3 regions of the Ureibacillus sp. FSL K6-0165 genome follow, and region 1 is predicted to be linked to each of the others. Evidence: riboswitches for the same ligand, from Rfam matches in the RefSeq annotation. Region 1 holds a riboswitch; each other region holds the start of a gene.
What was found. A riboswitch is a leader RNA that binds a small molecule or an ion and turns the genes downstream of it on or off. The one in region 1 is predicted to bind cobalamin.
Positions count from the first base shown of each region.

Region 2: it holds a riboswitch for cobalamin, as region 1 does, so the genes downstream of both, cobT (nicotinate-nucleotide--dimethylbenzimidazole phosphoribosyltransferase) here and NST00_RS10880 (energy-coupling factor ABC transporter permease) in region 1, are expected to answer to the same signal.
Region 3: it holds a riboswitch for cobalamin, as region 1 does, so the genes downstream of both, NST00_RS09970 (glutaredoxin family protein) here and NST00_RS10880 (energy-coupling factor ABC transporter permease) in region 1, are expected to answer to the same signal.

Region 1 is NZ_JBBOQS010000001.1:2,183,729-2,189,927, reverse strand. Features, by position in the region: gene NST00_RS10900 (BrxA/BrxB family bacilliredoxin) at 1-4, shown strand, start outside; gene prli42 (stressosome-associated protein Prli42) at 233-325, opposite strand; gene mce (methylmalonyl-CoA epimerase) at 451-849, shown strand; gene NST00_RS10885 (acyl-CoA carboxylase subunit beta) at 868-2,415, shown strand; cobalamin riboswitch at 2,622-2,800, shown strand; gene NST00_RS10880 (energy-coupling factor ABC transporter permease) at 2,919-3,665, shown strand; gene NST00_RS10875 (energy-coupling factor ABC transporter substrate-binding protein) at 3,667-3,960, shown strand; gene cbiQ (cobalt ECF transporter T component CbiQ) at 3,957-4,739, shown strand; gene NST00_RS10865 (energy-coupling factor ABC transporter ATP-binding protein) at 4,741-5,595, shown strand; gene cobJ (precorrin-3B C(17)-methyltransferase) at 5,604-6,199, shown strand, end outside.
Region 2 is NZ_JBBOQS010000001.1:760,934-767,132, reverse strand. Features, by position in the region: gene NST00_RS03805 (ABC transporter ATP-binding protein) at 1-653, opposite strand, end outside; gene NST00_RS03800 (ABC transporter ATP-binding protein) at 646-2,385, opposite strand; cobalamin riboswitch at 2,583-2,757, shown strand; gene cobT (nicotinate-nucleotide--dimethylbenzimidazole phosphoribosyltransferase) at 2,846-3,916, shown strand; gene NST00_RS03790 (SOS response-associated peptidase) at 3,961-4,638, opposite strand; gene NST00_RS03785 (carbon-nitrogen hydrolase family protein) at 4,761-5,615, shown strand; gene NST00_RS03780 (GNAT family N-acetyltransferase) at 5,629-6,199, shown strand, end outside.
Region 3 is NZ_JBBOQS010000001.1:1,998,443-2,004,641, reverse strand. Features, by position in the region: gene NST00_RS09990 (heme oxygenase) at 1-29, opposite strand, end outside; gene nrdF (class 1b ribonucleoside-diphosphate reductase subunit beta) at 112-1,092, opposite strand; gene nrdE (class 1b ribonucleoside-diphosphate reductase subunit alpha) at 1,080-3,173, opposite strand; gene nrdI (class Ib ribonucleoside-diphosphate reductase assembly flavoprotein NrdI) at 3,176-3,541, opposite strand; gene NST00_RS09970 (glutaredoxin family protein) at 3,538-3,768, opposite strand; cobalamin riboswitch at 3,904-4,090, opposite strand; gene NST00_RS09965 (bifunctional adenosylcobinamide kinase/adenosylcobinamide-phosphate guanylyltransferase) at 4,210-4,623, opposite strand; gene NST00_RS09960 (histidine phosphatase family protein) at 4,575-5,171, opposite strand; gene cobS (adenosylcobinamide-GDP ribazoletransferase) at 5,144-5,917, opposite strand; gene NST00_RS09950 (bifunctional adenosylcobinamide kinase/adenosylcobinamide-phosphate guanylyltransferase) at 5,929-6,199, opposite strand, start outside.

The sequences.
Region 1 (6,199 bases):
ATAATTAAACCAAAAATAGAATCCGCATACTCGTATCAATCAAGTATTGCGGATTCTAACTTATTCATTTCATGAATAGAGAAATTGCTTACTATATTTTCAGAAATCATTTAATTTTATTTCTATAACAAATTTTTTTAATTGTTTCTGTTGTGGTACAGTGTTATTGGTTGATATACATTTTTTCAAAATAAAAAAGCGATTACATATCTTGTAACCGCTGCAAAGAATGTTAGAAGAATGATAAACCGAATGCTAATGTTGAAAGTAACATGATTGCAATCATCGCGTAGACTATAATTTTTTGAAATTTTTTGTTGCTCATATTCTCGCTCTCTCCTTTTTTTCATAGGATTAGTTTATCAAATCTGAAAAATTTCTCAAGTACGTAGCGGAAATTTCGTAATTTCGCTACAATAGATTATGTACTATAACAGAAGGGGTGGCATGATGGAAAAAGTCGATCATATTGGAATCGCAGTAAAAAACCTAGACGATTCAGTAAAATATTATACTGAAGTTTTAGGTTTGAAATTAGAAAGAATTGAAGAGGTTCCATCGCAAAATGTACGAGTAGCATTTATCGATGCTGGGAATGTACATATTGAATTATTACAACCCTTAAGTGAAGAAGGGGCGATTTATAACCATATACAAAAACGTGGAGAAGGAATTCAACATATTTGTTTTAGCGTAGATAATATTCGAGAAAAAATGGCTGAATTAAAAGAAAAGGGAGTTCGCCTTCTGTCTGAAGAGCCTATACCTGCAGCTGGGGGAGCTGAAGCATGCTTTATTCATCCAAAAGATAGTTTTGGAGTTTTATATGAACTATATGAAAAAAAGTGATAAAGGGGTTAAGAAATCATGGATATGTTAGATAAAATCGATGAAATGTATGACCGAAAAAGAGAGATTTATTTAGGCGGTGGGGACAAGCGCATTGAAAAGCAACATGAAAAAGGTAAGCTAACAGCTCGTGAACGTATTGATCTATTACTGGATGAAGGCACTTTCGTTGAAATAAATCCATTTATAAAACATAGAGTAACAGATTTCGGCATGGGTGAACAAAATGGCCCTGGTGACGGTGTTGTAACTGGATACGGTAAAGTGAATGGCCGTCCTGTTTATTTATTTGCTCAAGATTTCACAGTATTCGGCGGTGCATTAGGAGAAATGCACGCGAAAAAAATTGCTGCAGTGATGGATTTGGCTGCAAAAAATGGAGCGCCATTCATCGGCATCAATGACTCTGGAGGTGCCCGTATTCAAGAAGGAGTATTATCATTAGACGGTTATGGCCACATCTTCTATCGCAACTCGATTTATTCTGGGGTTATTCCACAAATTTCTGTGATTATGGGTCCATGTGCTGGCGGTGCTGTATATTCTCCAGCAATTACAGACTTTATTTTAATGGTGGATAAAACATCCCAAATGTTCATTACTGGTCCGAAAGTAATTGAAGCGGTTACAGGAGAAAAAATTTCATCAGAAGATTTAGGCGGTTCAAAAGTGCATAACACAATTAGCGGTAACGCTCATTTCCGCGCCCCTTCTGAAGAAGAAGCGATTGAACAAATTAAGAGATTATTAAGCTATTTACCACAAAGTAATAAAGAAAAAGCACCAAAATTACCACGCCCTGAAGGAGACGATTGGCGTCCTGAATTAATTGACGTTGTTCCAATTGAACCTACACGTCCTTACGATGTTCGTAAAGTAATTGAACAAGTGGTGGATGAAGGTTCCTTCATGGAAGTGCATTCTGAATTTGCGAAAAACATTGTTGTAGGATTTGCTCGTATTGCTGGACAATCTGTTGGATTAGTTTGTAACCAACCAAAGGCCTTAGCAGGTGGTCTTGATATTGACTCATCCGATAAAGCTGCCCGTTTCATTCGCACTTGTGATGCATTCAATATTCCAATCATTACATTTGAAGACGTATCAGGATTCTTCCCTGGCGTTAAACAGGAACATGGCGGTATCATTCGTCACGGTGCTAAAATCTTATATGCTTATTCTGAAGCAACCGTTCCAAAAATTACAGTCATTTTACGAAAAGCATATGGTGGAGCATACGTTGCGCTAAATTCAAAAGCCATTGGTGCAGATTTAGTATTCGCTTGGCCAAATGCAGAGATAGCCGTAATGGGTGCTGCTGGTGCTGCTAACATCATCTTTGCGAACGAAATTGCAAATTCAGAAGATCCGGAAGCTACACGCCAAGCAAAAATTGAGGAATATAAAGAAAAATTTGCTAATCCATATGTTGCTGCTTCACTTGGAATGGTTGATGATGTAATCGATCCAAGAGAAACTCGCATTAAGTTAATTCAAGGATTAGAAATGCTTGAAAATAAAGAAGAATCAAGACCTAAGAAAAAACACGGAAATATTCCGCTATAATTGTGAAAGTTTCCAATTACGTACCATTAGAAGCACAAGCTAATCCCAGTTTGTACTTCGATTTTTCCAAAAATTCAAATTGGTTCTAACAATATTTCATATCAAAAGGTAATGAATATTATATGAATTTAGTAATTATTTTGTCTTATTTATAGAAAGATATAGAAATTTTTCAAACAATATGCTACAATTCAACTAAATTTCAACAACTGAATAATCTATACGGTGCTAATGAAAATTAGCTTAAAAGGGAAACTAGTGAGAATCTAGTGCGGTCCCGCCACTGTGAAGAGGAGCTCAAAATCAAATGCCACTGTGCAAACGGGAAGGCGATTTTGTAGCGATGACTCTAAGCCAGGAGACCTGCCGTATGGAGTGGATGGTAGTGTCCTACGAGGATAGGTACACGAATAGGCATGATTGGATTATTATGTCTTATTGTGGGACACTGCTAGTTTGGCAGTGTTTTTTTATTTTCAAATTTTCATTTTAGGAGGAATTTTATGAAAGTCTCAATCAAAATACTTTACTTTCTAGCAGTATTATTAATCATTCCTAATACAGCTTTTGCTATGCATATCATGGAAGGTTTTTTACCAATCAAGTGGGCTATATTTTGGTGGCTCCTTACATTCCCTTTTTTAATCATTGGATTAAAGAAAATGAGTAGTTTAGTAAAGAGAAATGCTGAGACGAAGTTATTACTAGGTTTAGCGGGTGCATTCACTTTTGTATTATCCGCATTAAAAATTCCTTCGGTTACGGGAAGTTGTTCTCATCCTACGGGTGTTGGATTAGGAACCGTATTATTTGGACCATTTGTAATGAGTGTTTTAGGTACCATCGTGTTATTATTCCAATCATTATTATTAGCCCATGGAGGTTTAACAACGCTTGGCGCCAATGCGTTTTCGATGGCGATTGCTGGACCTTTTATCGCCTATGGAGTATTTAAAGGCTTCAATAGGATCGGTTTGCCCTTTACTCTAGCAGTTTTCTCAGCAGCAACATTGGCAGATTTAGGTACATATGTCATTACATCTATTCAACTTGCACTAGCCTTTCCATCTGAAGTTGGTGGAATTTTCGCTTCATTTGTAAAGTTTGCTGGCGTATTCGCTGTTACACAGGTACCATTAGCAATTATTGAAGGATTGATTTCAGTAATGGTGATGAATTTCTTATTGAAATACAACGAAAGAGAATTAAAGTTACTTCAAGTACTAAAGAAACCCCAGGAGGTGAAGTAAGATGTTAAAAAAGAATATGCTTTTATTAATTTTGATCATTTTTTTAATGATTGTCCCGCTGATTTTTAACGGAGATGCAGAATATGGTGGTGCAGATGGAGAAGCGGAAGGATTAATTACAGAACTGAACCAATCCTATGAACCATGGTTTTCAAGTATTTGGGAGCCTCCTAGTGGTGAAATAGAAAGTTTATTATTCGTACTACAAGGAGCAATCGGTGCAGGGTTCATTGGTTACTTTATAGGATATATGCGAGGCCGGAATAGGGGCGGGAATGCAGAGATACAGAAATGAGAATGTTAGAATATTTCGCTTATCAATCACCTTTAAGAAATAAACACCCAATCGAAAAAATGGGATTTGCTCTTATTCCATTAATATTGAATATCGTATTTCAACATGTTCTTACATCCATATTCATATTTTGCATCATGACAGTTATTACTTTAATAATCGGAAAAGTTCCGATTCGCCTATATTTGAAGTTATTGCTTATTCCAGTGGTATTTCTAATTTCAAGTATACTAGTCATTTTACTCAATTTTTCAACTAACCCTATAGAAGGTGCCATTTTTCAATCTATTATTGGTCCCGTCACGATTTCAATTTCGATAACGAGTGTTGAAAAGGCATTGATGCTATTTGTTGTTGCTTTATCGAGTATTAGTTGTTTGTATTTTTTAATTTTATCTACGACGATTCAAGATTTTCTATATGGATTAAGGTGTTGTAAAGTACCAACTACTTTATTGGATTTAATTGCATTAATGTATCGATTTATATTTATATTTCTTGATTCCAGCAGGACAATCTATCTTGCACAAATAGCAAGGTTAGGTCACAGTTCTTTATTAAATTCTATCAAATCAATTGGGCTTATAATCAGTGCTTTGTTTATTAAGGTATTTCAAGAAATGAAAGACTTAAATAATGCGATAAATGCAAGAAGTGTAGATGGCTATTCAGCAGTCATTTCAAGAGAACTTCATTTTTCAACAAGTAGTTGGATATTTACGTTGTTAGTGAATTTGTTCATTATCGTCTTTTATTTCACCGTTGGGAGAGTTGGTTAAAATGAATACTCCTTTGTTTGAATTGAAAGAAGTTTCTTATACCTATGAAGATGGAACAGAAGCTTTACAAAAAATAAATTTACAAATTGATCAAGGAAAAAAAATTGCTTTGTTAGGTAGTAATGGAGCAGGGAAATCTACTTTAATATTGCATTTAAATGGTTTATTAAAACCAACCTCCGGAACAATTTATTTTAAAGGACAACCATTATCCTATTCAAAAAAAGAATTGTTAAATGTTAGACGAAAGGTTGGAATTGTTTTTCAAAATCCAGAAACCCAGTTGTTTAATGGAACTGTTTGGGATGATATTGCCTATGGGCCATTTAATTTACATCTAGCAGAACAGGAACGAAAGTCGTTGATAGAGAAAGCAATTAATCAAACAGATGTTGAATCATTATTAGATAAACCGATTCACTTTTTAAGTGTTGGGCAAAAAAAGCGAGTTTCCATCGCTGGAGTTCTTGCTATGGATCCTGAAGTCATCATATTAGATGAGCCGACTGCATCTTTAGATATTTATTACACAAGGAAAATACGAAAATTGTTAAACGAACTTCATTGTGACGGGAGAACACTCATTCTTTCTACTCATGATATTGACTTTGCTTATGAATGGGCTGACGAAGTCGTTGTGATGCATCATGGAGAAATGTTATATCACGGTGCTTTTTATCGTTTGTTTGAAGAAAACAAGGACATTGTGAAAAAAGCAAATTTAGAAACATCCATAATATTCGAAATTGCGCAAATGATGAAAATGCAAGGACTCATTTCAAAACTAGATGATGTACGTTCAAAAGAAAAAGTAATCGATGTACTTCATGATTGTTTCATGAAGGCAAAGAATTAAAAGGGGTGATGAGTTTGAAGGGAAAGCTTTACATTGTCGGATTTGGTCCAGGTGATGCTAATCACATTACCTATCGTGCAGTTGAAGCAATCAAAGCTAGTGATACAATCATTGGCTATAAAACTTACGTCGAGTTAATTAAAGATTTATTAGATTCCAAACAACAAATTATTAGTACAGGGATGACAGAGGAAGTATCACGAGCACAAGCGGCAATAAAACTTGCTGAAGCGGGGCACCATGTGTCGGTCATTTCAAGTGGTGATTCAGGTGTATACGGTATGGCTGGTTTAATTTATGAAGTGCTCATTGAACAAGGGTGGAATAAAGAAACTGGGGTTGAAATTGAAGTTATTCCTGGCATTTCTGCAGTTCATTCTTGCGGTTCCCTTCTTGGAGCTCCAATAATGCATGATTCATGCACAATTAGTTTAAGCGACCATTTAACGCCATGGTCTATTATTGAAAAAAGACTGGAAGCAGCGGCAGCAGCAGATTTTGTAATTGCTTTATATAATCCTAAAAGCGGTAGGAGAACAAAACAAATTGTAGAGGCTAGGAGAATTTTATTAAAATACCGGTCACCGAATACGCCTGTTGGACT
Region 2 (6,199 bases), 1.4 Mb from region 1:
CCTAAATCTCGTTGTCTATTTCGATAATTCATGCTACTACGTTTCACAATCTGTTTTGTAGCCCAAACAATTAACGGAACGACCAAAAGGGTAACAATGGCTAATATCCAGTTTAAATACACCATCGCAATGGCGGTACCTACAAGAGATAATACAGACGATACGATTTGAATGACGCTTTGGGAAAGAGCGAAATTCAAATTGTCGATATCGTTCGTCATGCGGCTCATCAAATCGCCTTGCTGTTTTTGATCGAAAAACGAAATCGGCAATGATTGCATTTTCTCAAACAGTTCGATTCTCAAATTTTGAATTGTTTTTAAAGATGCTCGAATCATGACAAAAGTTTGCAACCAAGTTAATAAGGATGATGCGATAAAAATTGCTGCAAGCAACATTCCCATCCGAATAGTTCCTTCAATGTCGAGGGGAAGAATATAGTTATCTATAATAACACCAATCATCAAAGGCCCTAAAATATTTAACATCGATGTAATCAGCACAAGAATAATAACAAAATTAATGCTGAGTCTTTGTTTCTTTAAATAACTCCAAATCCTTTTAATTGTAGCCTTTTGATTTTTAGCCTTTGCTGCTGGACCACGGCCTCGACCACTACCTCTACCTGTAAGGGATTCTTGTAGCTTATTCATCAATCGCACCTCCCCTTTCAACTTGAGTTGCTACAATCTCTTTATAATGCTCGCTCATTTTCAGTAATTCTTCGTGGGTTCCTTGGGCAACAATTCGACCGTCTTCTAGCACTAGAATCAAATCTGCGTGTTTAATAGAAGAAATTTTTGATGATACGATAAATTTCGTACTGTCTTTAAGAGCTTCTTTCATGTTTCGCTGGATAATCTTTTCAGTGATGCTATCTACCGCTGATGTTGTATCATCTAATATTAAAATTTTTGGTTTTCTTATAATTGCACGACTCATTGCCAAACGTTGCTTTTGCCCACCGGATAAGTTCGTAGCTCCCTGCGTTAATTCATGTTGTTCTTTATGATCCAATTTTTCCACAAACTCAAAGGCGTTTGATGCAAAGAGCGCTTCTTGAATGTCTTCTTTAGTTGCGTCAATTTTTCCATACTTTAAGTTTTCTTCAATCGTTGTTGAAAACAATGTTGCCTTTTGTGGGGCAAAAGCCATAGCATTTCTTAACATGTCAATGTCATATTGCTGTATGGGAATGTTATCAATGTAAATAGTTCCTTCATCGACATCCATGAGTCGACCGAGCAATTTGATTAATGTCGATTTTCCACTGCCTGTCATACCGATAATCCCTACTGTACTGCCGGCTTTCGCTTCAAAGGAAATCTCTTTCAACACCGGTTCAACGTGTTTGTTATAAGAAAAACTAACCTTGTCAAATTTCACATTTCCTTGAATTTCTTTTTTCACTGGGTTTTCAATATTCGTAATATCAGACTGCTCTTCCAATACGACAACGACACGTTCTGCACTTGGTATAGCCCGCGCAATTTGAATCAGTACGTTGCTGGAACTCATAAGGCCGTTCATAATCATCATCAAATAGTTGATGAATGCAACAATTACCCCAATTTCAATAGCTCCTGCATCAACTTTCACGACACCAAGCATAAGTGCAAGTACAATTCCGATGTTGACAACAAATTGGGTAATCGGCATTAAGGCAGCTACCACTTGATCTGCCGTCATATTGCGTTTCGTTAATTGATGATTGACAGTTGCAAATTGCTTCATTTGATATCGCATACGGTTAAATGCTTTAATGACGCGAATCCCCGCCAAGTTCTCCTGCACACGTGTATTCACTTGATCGATTGATTCCTGCACCTTTCGAAACAGCTTAATCGATAATTGAATAATAATATATAAACTGATGATTAATACAGGCACCACAAAAAATAGTACTGGAAATAAATCTCTTGCCGTAAAAAATACGACAATGACCGCCCCAACAAACATAAAAGGCCCGCGAACGAATATTTTTAATAACATGTTTAAGGCCCTTTGCAACATTTCGATATCATTTGTTAAGTTGGTAATCAATTTTCCTAAAGTGAACTTGTCCTTATTGCTATTCGCAAAATATGTAATAGTTTCATATAAATCCGCTCGAACATCAGATGCAAAGTTTACCGCCGCTTTCGAACTGAAATATGTACAACCTGCACCCCCAAGCCAACCTATCATTGCACACAAAATCATCGCAGCAAACATCATAATGATATACTGTGTATCATTCGTTGCAATTCCTTTATCGATTATTTTCTGCATAATTGTTGGCTGAATTAAATCCATCCCTACTTCCAACACCATAAGTATCGGCGCTAAAATCGCAAAATGCTTATAGGGCTTTAAATATTTTGAAAGCTTTAACGCTGCACGCATTTTGTTACTCCTTTTCTTTATTACCATCGTTTAATTTTTGTATACAATTGTATACTAACCGTCAAGTTGATACCCTTACATTTCCAACTATAACTGAATAGATTCCTTAATATTTCACCACTAAAATAATCTTTTAGGCAATGGAAGTTTTCAAAAAACTTGACTAAAGTTTCATTTCATTTTAGATTATTTTAAAAAGTATATCTATGTAATTAGGTGCCCTTTTTAGGGAGAATAGGGAATAAAGTGAGAATCTTTAGCGGACCCACCACTGTATCGGGGAGCAATATAGAAAATGCCACTGGGAAACTGGGAAGGCCTATATTTGCGATGAACCTAAGCCAGGAGACCTGCCTAATTACTTGAAAACATACAGTACGATGGTAAAGTCTGTAGTTTATTTGGCATGCCAATAAACTGCAGACTTTTCTTATTTCAATAATCGATGGAGGAGATTCAATTGGAACTATTGCAATCGACATTACAAAACATTAAACAACTTAATAAAGAAGTGATGGGAAAAGCAAGAGAAAGAGTAGATGCTCTTTGTAAACCACCTGGCAGTTTAGGAAAATTAGAACAAATCGCGATACAACTTGCTGGAATAACTGAGAAACTAGAGCTTGATGTATCCAATAAAGCGGTTATTTCATTAGCTGCGGATCACGGTGTATATGAAGAAAATGTTTCAAATAACCCCCAATTTGTAACGGTAATGCAGGCAATTGGCTTTGCTAAAGGTTTTACAGGAGTATGTGCTATTGCAAAAGCAGCAGGTGCAAAAGTCGTTCCAGTAGATATTGGCATTAAAGAAGATTTACCAAAAGATTCTGGAGTCATCGTCAAAAAAGTGAAATACGGAACGGATAATATGGCTAAGGGACCAGCAATGTCACGTCAAGAAGCGATTCAAGCGATTGAAGTAGGTATTGAAATTGCCAATGAACAAGTGAAACAAGGTGTCAATGTTTTAGCAACTGGAGAAATGGGAATTTGTAATACCACTCCAAGTAGTGCTGTCCTGTCAGCATTCTGTGGTTGTGACCCGGCTATTGTAACAGGTATGGGGGCTGGGGTAGATAGTCTTCAACATAAAATTGACGTCATTCGAAGAGCTCTTGACATAAATAAGCCAAATCCAGATGACCCAATTGATGTGTTAGCGAAAGTTGGCGGTTTGGAATTAGGGGGAATGGCAGGCGTAGTCCTAGGTGCTGCAGCAAATCGTGTTCCTGTAGTAGTGGACGGTTTTATTTCCACAGTTTCTGCACTTATTGCTTATAAATTAGAACCGAAAGTGAAGGATTACATTATTCCATCCCATCTTTCAGAAGAGCCTGGAGCAAAAATTGTAAACGAGGTATTAGGGTTAGAGCCTATGTTGAATATGAATATGCGATTAGGTGAAGGTTCAGGAGCAGCCCTTGCTTTTCCTATTCTTGATGCCGCATGTTCTATGATGAACACCATGACTACTTTAGAAGAATCCCATCAATATATGCTAAAAATCATGGGGAGTCAAACAATTTAAAAGATAAGGCTATCTAGAAGACTATCTAGATAGCCTCTTTATTATCATAAAGAAACTCTTTCAATTAATTCCTTCGAATTGTTTTTCGGAGAATTTACTAGATTAGATACTGGATAGGCAGTTAACCACTCTGAAGGGCAAGGTTTAAGCAGCGATTTTAATTTCTCTCGCCCCTTTAAATGAGGGTCTAACCATTCTTTTTGCTGTTCCTTATTTAAAATGACCGGCATTCGGTCATGGATTGGGGCCATTAATTCATTTGCCTTCGTTGTTAAGATCGTACACGTATGAATCTTTTCTCCCTCTTGACTCCGCCATGTATTCCATAATCCCGCAACTGCAAATACTGCGTCATCTTTCCTCTTTATTCGCATTGGGACTTTCGAATTTCCTTCCCTTTTCCATTCGTAAAAGGAGTCCATCGGGATAATACATCTCCGTTCATAAAATGATTTTTTAAAACTTGGTTTCTCGTCGACAGTTTCAGAACGAGCATTGATCATTTTCGATGCTATCTTTTCATCTTTTGCCCACGAAGGAAGGAATCCCCATTTTAAGAACCCCATACGATTTTTATCTCCATCATTAATGATTGCTACAATTTGTTGACTTGGAGCAATATTATAACTTTCCTTATATAACTCCTCGGAAAAAGCCTCTGCTACATCAAATTCTTCAATCAACTGATGATACGAGCAAAACAACGTAAATCGACCGCACATAGCCATCCCCCAAAAAATTAAAGTTTCCATTATAAGTATTTTCTACTTCATTTCATCATAAAAAATACAGTATGGAAAGCAATATCCGGACTTTCAATTATTGCAATAAAGGAGCGAAGCATATGAAATTAAGAGTATCTGCAGTTCAATATCATTTACACACGATTCAATCATTCGAAGATTTTGCAATGCAATGTGAACACTACATTAAAACCGCTTTGGAATTTGATTCGGATTTTATCGTGTTTCCAGAATTTTTAACAACTCAATTGCTTTCTTTCAAAAAACAAAATGGTTCAAATCAAACAATCCATGATTTACCTAGTTATACAGAACAATATGAAGATTTATTTCTTAAATTAGCTAAAAAATACAATATCCATATTATCGGCGGAACACATGTAGTAGAAGTTAACAATCAACTACGAAATACCGCATTTTTCTTTGACCCTGAAGGCCGCATTATGCGACAAGAAAAGCTGCATATCACGCCAGTTGAAATCAGCGCTTGGAATATGGCAAAAGGAGAAGAATTAAAAATTTTTGACACCAAATATGGAAAGATTGCGATTTTAACTTGTTACGATATTGAATTTCCTGAAATTGTACGTATAGCGAAAGCGCGAGGAGCCGATATCATTTTTTGTCCTTCCTGTACCGATAACCAACACGGGTATTATCGTGTTCGATATACAAGTCATGCTCGGGCAATAGAAAATCAAGTATATGTCGTTCTATCTGGAACAGTAGGTTCACTTCCGACTGTTGACTTTATGAGATCGAACTTTAGTCAAGCAGCTATTATCACTCCTAATGATATTCCTTTCCCTCCAAAAGGGGTTTTAGCAGAAGGAGAAGTCAATCAAGATATGATTATTACCGCTGATTTAGATTTAAACCTTCTCTATGAAGTAAGGAACCATGGTTCAGTAACAACATGGAAAGATCGTAGAACCGATTTATATACGGATTGGTAGTGGAGGTGAATCCATGTACAGGAGCGAACAGTTTATTTTTATCGGACAAAAAGCCGTTCCTATCGTCATTCGTAATTATAGAAAAGAAGATTTTATACAGCTAATCGACCTTCAAGTTGAATCTTTCCCTCCACCATTTCCACAAGAACTATTGTGGAATGAAAAACAATTAAAAAATCATATTAATATTTTTCCCGAAGGTGCTATATGTGTTGAAATTGATGGAAAACTAGCTAGTTCCTTAACAAGTCTCTGTGTACAATTTGACCCTGCCAAACCAAAACATTCTTGGGCAGAAATAACCGACAATGGTTATATTACAAATCATGATGCAAATGGAAATACTTTATACATTGTCGATATTTGTGTTCGACCAAGCTTTCGTTCATTAGGCCTTGGTAAACTCATGATGCAGACAATGTATCATATTGTAATCGAAAAGAAACTAGATCGCCTTTTAGGTGGTGGAAGAATACCGGGCTATAGCAAATATGCGGATAAGATGAGTGTGGAAGAGTATTTAGAGGCGGTCATCAACGGAACATTACAAGATCCCGTTATCACTTTTCTGTTAAGTTGCGGGC
Region 3 (6,199 bases), 190 kb from region 1:
ACTTTAATTCGATTAGTTACTGTATACATAAAAACAAAACTCCTTTTTGAATTTTTGAAATTCATTATAATAATTAAAACATTATTTTAATAGAACAGCAATTTATAAGCCTCAATCATCTAGTAAAATGTCAAAATGGAACGTTTCATCCGTGATAGGCTCTACTTTTGCTAAGGCATATGTGGAACCCTTTTGAGAAAAGAAATCATATGTGGAACCTTCATTTCGTATTCCATTCATCACGATTGGATGAATTTCTTCTTCAGGAAACATTGTATCGAACCCTAAATTCATTAATGCTTTATTCCCATTATAGCGAATATACGCCTTCACCTCATCTTCCAAACCTGTTCCTCGATAAATTTCATCTGTATAACGCAATTCATTATCATATAAATCTAGCAATAATTCATAGCCCCAATTTTTTAATTCATCTTGTTGTTCTTTAGAAAATTGATTAAAAATGTTTTGTGCGAATATTCCAACAGCCACCCCATGAATGGATTCATCCCTCAATATTAGCGAAATCACCTCTGCGCTGTTCCTTAAAATGCCTTGTCCCCCTAAATAGAGCGGATAGAAAAAACCAGAATAAAATAAAAAGGATTCGAGCATGACGGAAGCAAACATCGCTTTCCATAGGCTGACTAAATCATTTTCCTTAATAGACGAATATATATTGGCAATTTTTGAAGCTTTATATTGTAATAGTTGATTTTTTTTTACCCATTGAAAAATTTCTTCGATTTCGTCGTTATGACAAAGGGTTGTAAAAATATACGAATAGGATTTCGCATGAATGGCTTCAAAGGCACCAAATACCGTTAATACAGCTTTTTCTTGTAAATTGGGATTGTATTTTGCTATTTCATTCATCCCGATATTTGTTTGAATTGTATCGAGCAGCGTCAGTCCACCAAACACTTTTTTATATGTTTCTTGATGCTCAAAATTTCTCCATTGTTGAATATCCTTTGAAACTGCAATTTCTTCTGGAAACCACATTTGTTTCCATTGTTGATCCCAAAAAATTTTAGCAAGACTGCTTGCTGACTGATTCCAATTGACTGCTTCGTATGTTAAATTGTACATGCTACACATTCCTCCAGTGATTGTAATCGTTGGCGTACATAATAGACCGTTTTGATTCCTCGCATCCAAGCATAAATATAGGCTTTCGCTAATTGTTCCGTCGTCCACTTGTCTGTTACATATAAAGTCATTGAGATACCTTGATCAACATGCTTTTGTGCAGCGACGTATAAATCAATGATTTTATAGACATTCATGTCATATGCTTCTACGTATAAATGTTGATTGTCATTATTTAAAAATGGCATCGGATAAATCGTGCGGCTATCTGCATAATCTCGTATCTCTACTCGCTCAGTAATGGGTGCAATGGATGCCGTGCAAGAACGAACGTAAGAAATCGAGCCGGTTGGTGCGATTGCTAACCGATAAGCATTAAATAATCCGTATTTCATTATATCTTCTTTCAATTTTCTCCACATTTCTTTTGTAATGATTGGAACATTACCTAAAGCTTTTTTCACCAATTCACTAGGTTCCTTTTCCAATTTATTCACGTACTTTTCAAAATAATGACCATTTGCATATTCGCTTATTTCAAATCCGTAAAAAGTTTCACCTTTTTCTTTCGCAAGTAGCATCGATGCTTTTAATGAAAAGAAGTTCAATGCTTCCATAAAGTAATCGATAAATTCAATTGATTCTTTTGAACCATATAATATATTTTGAGTTACAAGATGTCCGTGCAAATTCATAACACCTAATCCGACAGAATGCATCATCTGGTTTGCTTTTTTTACAGATGGAACGTTTTTTATATTGGTCATTAAAGACACTTGTGTTAACAAACGCATGGCTGTATCTACTAACTCTTCAAAATCATGAAACTTCGTCGCATGGTGAATATCTAATGATCCAAGATTGCAAGATACGTCTAATCCATATTCATTTGGTGTATCTTGATCATTAATGATGCTCGTTTGTTGAACTTGTAAAATTTCAGTACAGAGGTTGGACATTTTGACTCTTCCAAGTTTTTTTAGTGGATGTTGTTTATTTACATTATCATCAAATATTTCAAAAGGATATCCGGATTCGAATTGGCTCTTTTTGATTTCCGTATATAGTTTTCTAGCATTGATTTGCTTTAACTTTCGTATATTTGGGTTGTTCAACAACTCCCGGTACATTTCCGTTATGCTTATTTCAGACATTCTTTTTCCGTATTCTCGATAAATATCATAAGGACTAAAAAGAACGATATCTTCATCTTTTTTCATCAGTTCAAAAAATATATCTGGAATAATGACACCAGTCGATAAAGTTTGTAACCGAATTTTTTCGTCGGCATTCGGCTTCTTAGAAGAAATAAATTCTTCAATATCCGCGTGGAAAATATTTAAATAAGCAACACCTGAACCATTCCGTTGTCCTAATTGATTGGAATAAGAAAAGGCATTTTCTAATAATTTTGCAACGGGCATAACACCGCTTGCCCGATTGGCGATACCTTTTATCGGATCACCCAAAGGTCTTAAATCCGTTAAATTTACCCCTACCCCTCCGCCAAGCCTTGAGAGTTCTAAACAATAACCGAGGTTTTCTGCAATGCTATTCATCGAATCATCCATGGATAATTTAAAACAACTTACCAATTCCCCACGCGCTTTTTTACCGCTATTCAGTGTGGTTGGTGTTGCTGGTTGAAAAGCCTCCATCATCGCACGAATTGCTTTTTCTGCCAACAATTCATCACCATTCGCTAAATATAAGGCGATAATGCTCATCCGATCCTCATAAGTTTCTAAAATTTCTTTTCCATCTCGACTTTTCATTGCGTAACTTTCAAAAAATTTGCTCGCGCTCATAAATGTTTGAAATCGAAAACGATAAGAATACGCAATGTCAAAAATTTTATTTATAAATTCGAAAGAATATTTTTGTAAAAATTCTTTCTCATAATATCCTTCTTCAATGAAAAAGCGAATCTTTTCTTCCAAACTAGAAAACTTCCGCATTTTCTGATTAACATGTTCGATAAAATATTGACGAGTAGCCTCTCGATCTTTCTCTAAATCAATTTTTCCTGTTTGGTGGTAGTGATTCAAAATTTCATTATTCAAAGTTAAATAGCTTTTCATCACTAAATCTCCTTTTGAATTACTCTGTTATAATAATCAATTATGGCATCATAATTTTTCTGAAATCCGCGTAATTCTATCTTTTGAACAATGGGAATTCCGTACCTTTCGTTAATCAAATGAGCAGAACGGCAAAAATAAGCATGGCCGAAATTCGAGTTCCCACTTGCAATAACACCCTTACAGAAACGAACATTATGTTGTAAAAACGTTTCCACGTTTCGTGGTACTTCGCCTAATCCATCGGTATAGGTGAACAATAAGAAGGGTTCATTCAAAATAAGATCATCGCGAATTTCAATGTGGGGTAATTCTAATTGATGAACGATAAAACGCACGTTGCCCGTTCGAGATGCATAAGCAATCATAGTGTGATCCTGCTAATGAATTTTTTTATATTTTCTATGTTATCCATTAGCTCTCCATCGATTTCGATTACAGGGACAGAAAGGAATCCAGCATTCAATAATTTTTCTTTCGCTTCTTCATTGTGATCAATCAAAATTTCTTCATATTTCCCTTCATAACCAAGTTGATTTAATTCGTATTTCATCAACAAACATTTTGGGCAAACTTTTTTTGAATATAATTTCATTTCCTTCTCCCTTTCTACCATTCTTTTATGAAAATAAAAAAGCCATACCTTTTTCGGTATGGCTTTGAAATGGAAACAGTCAGGTACTAGGAAATGGACCGTCTTGCTTCCATTTCCTAGCCCCCGAAGAAATGAGCAATTCACGTTTATTAGGCAGGTCTCCTGGCTTATGCTTCATCCTCCAAGTTCCCTTCCCATACAAATTTGTACAGTGGATTTGAACTTTTCGTCAGCAATTACAGTTGCGGGGACAGCGTCAGATTTTCACTGACTTCCCTTTTAATCTACTATATATAGTAGAACCTAATAAACGAAATGCTATATATTGTGTTTTCGTGTTTCATTGTAACATGTAGTATTGTTAATTACAAGCTTATTTGGTAAATGATACAGTATCTACTAAAATCATTCACTCGATACGTAGAACTTAAGAACGGTTGGTTAATTTTCCTCTTTTAATATCTCAGGAATACCATACCAAACGCGAATGACTTTCTCACTTTTCTCAAAAAGTTGTTGATACAATCTACCACAAGTATCTCTCAAATGACGATCCTCTTTTGAAAGCGGCACTATTCCACGTCCGATATCCGTACAAATACAAATTAGGTTTGTCTTATAATCTAAATTCATTAATTTCCCCATTATTTGTGATACGATTTCATCTTCCGATAAATCCGGGACGAGCAAAATCATATTTTCAAAACTACCTATAATAACGTATTCATCTTTTGTAAAAGGGCCTTCCGGTATTTCGCCTTCATAAAAATAACAGCGATTCGCACCTATTTCTTTTAACATGTTACTTACAAATTTTCGTTTACCATTATAGGCGCCTCCAATAACTGATTGCATTCTCTTCCCCCTTTCAAAGATTCAATATCGTCCCAACATAGGGTATAAATCATCCGATGCTGTGCAATAACATCTTGAAAACTTTTCTCTTTTTGAAATTTCGATAGGATAACACGAATGACACCACCGTGGACGACAAACACATATTCTCCACCACAGCTCACGATTTGATGAAAACAATTTAAAATCCGTTCTTTAAACGAAACAAAAGATTCACCATTTGGTGGCGCAGCTTTCTCTGGTGAATCAATCCACTGCCGATACGCTGGATTATCTTTTAATTCATCATAAGTTTTCATTTCAAAATCTCCAAAATGTAATTCCCTTAATTGAAAAAAAGGATGGTATTTTGCCTCGGGGAAATAAAGTTGCGCTGTTTCTATGCAGCGCTTTAAGTCACTGCCAAATACATCCTTAGTATGAATCGGTACTTGACAATTTGCTGTTTGTATGTATATCGATTCATTCGTCCATCCAATATATTTTCGCTCTAAATTCGCTTTCGTTTTTTCATGCCGAATTAAATGAACAGTAACAGCATTCCCCATAATGCCAATTCCATCCCTTCATATAAAGCACCTAGCAAGTCTCCCGTCATTCCGCCAAAATGGCGATATGTCCAATGCCGATAAATCCAAGTCATCACAAACATGCTAAATGTTAAAACAAATAGTTTATATTCATTTAACACAAAACCTGTTATGAGGATAATGAATATATAACACGCAATATAAATCCATAACGATTTTGCCTTCACAATTTTTTTAAAGTAGGCTGCCAATCCAGATTCCTTCACATTTACTGACAGATTGAAATAAATCAATATTGCTAATCGACATAAGACAGGTATGATGATAAAAAATAAATAAAAGTTTGTTGGGCGCTGATGTAAATACTCATAAAATATGCCGATTTTCAGTAGAACAATGAGCACTAGATTAATAGCACCAAAAGCTCCAATACGGGAATCGCTTAATATTTCTAGTCGTTTTTCTTTATCTCTATAAGAAAAATAAGCATCGCTTAAATCGATCCAACCATCGAGATGCAACCCACCCGTCATCATAATATTGATAATGACAATGATAATTGCTAAGAAAAGTGGAGTAAAATTGAAATAAACATCATTCAGTAGAATGACAAGTACAACGATTACCCCCATAAAGAAGCTAATGAAAGGCATTGTGCCAAACATCGCTGTAACAGTTTTATTATTCATTGGAAGTGTCTTCCGAATGGGGAAAGAAGTAAAAAATTGAAGAGATAATAATAACCCTACAATAATATTTTTCACAAAAACACCGCCTATTTTCTGCGTACGCTAATACCATAATCCAACTCATATGCTTCATCACAAATGGAGACAATCCATTGATGAAGAGTTCCGAGGAGTTTTCGATATAGTTGGACTTCTTTGAATGAAGATGGTACTTCATCAAGCACTTCATTTGAAACAATTAAGATGATAACACCATTTTCTTTCCATTGCGTTATTGCCTGTTGAAACTGATGCATCCAATGATAGATTGTATGTAATCGGTCTTCTTTTAAATGTTCGGTCTTGTATAAAATATTG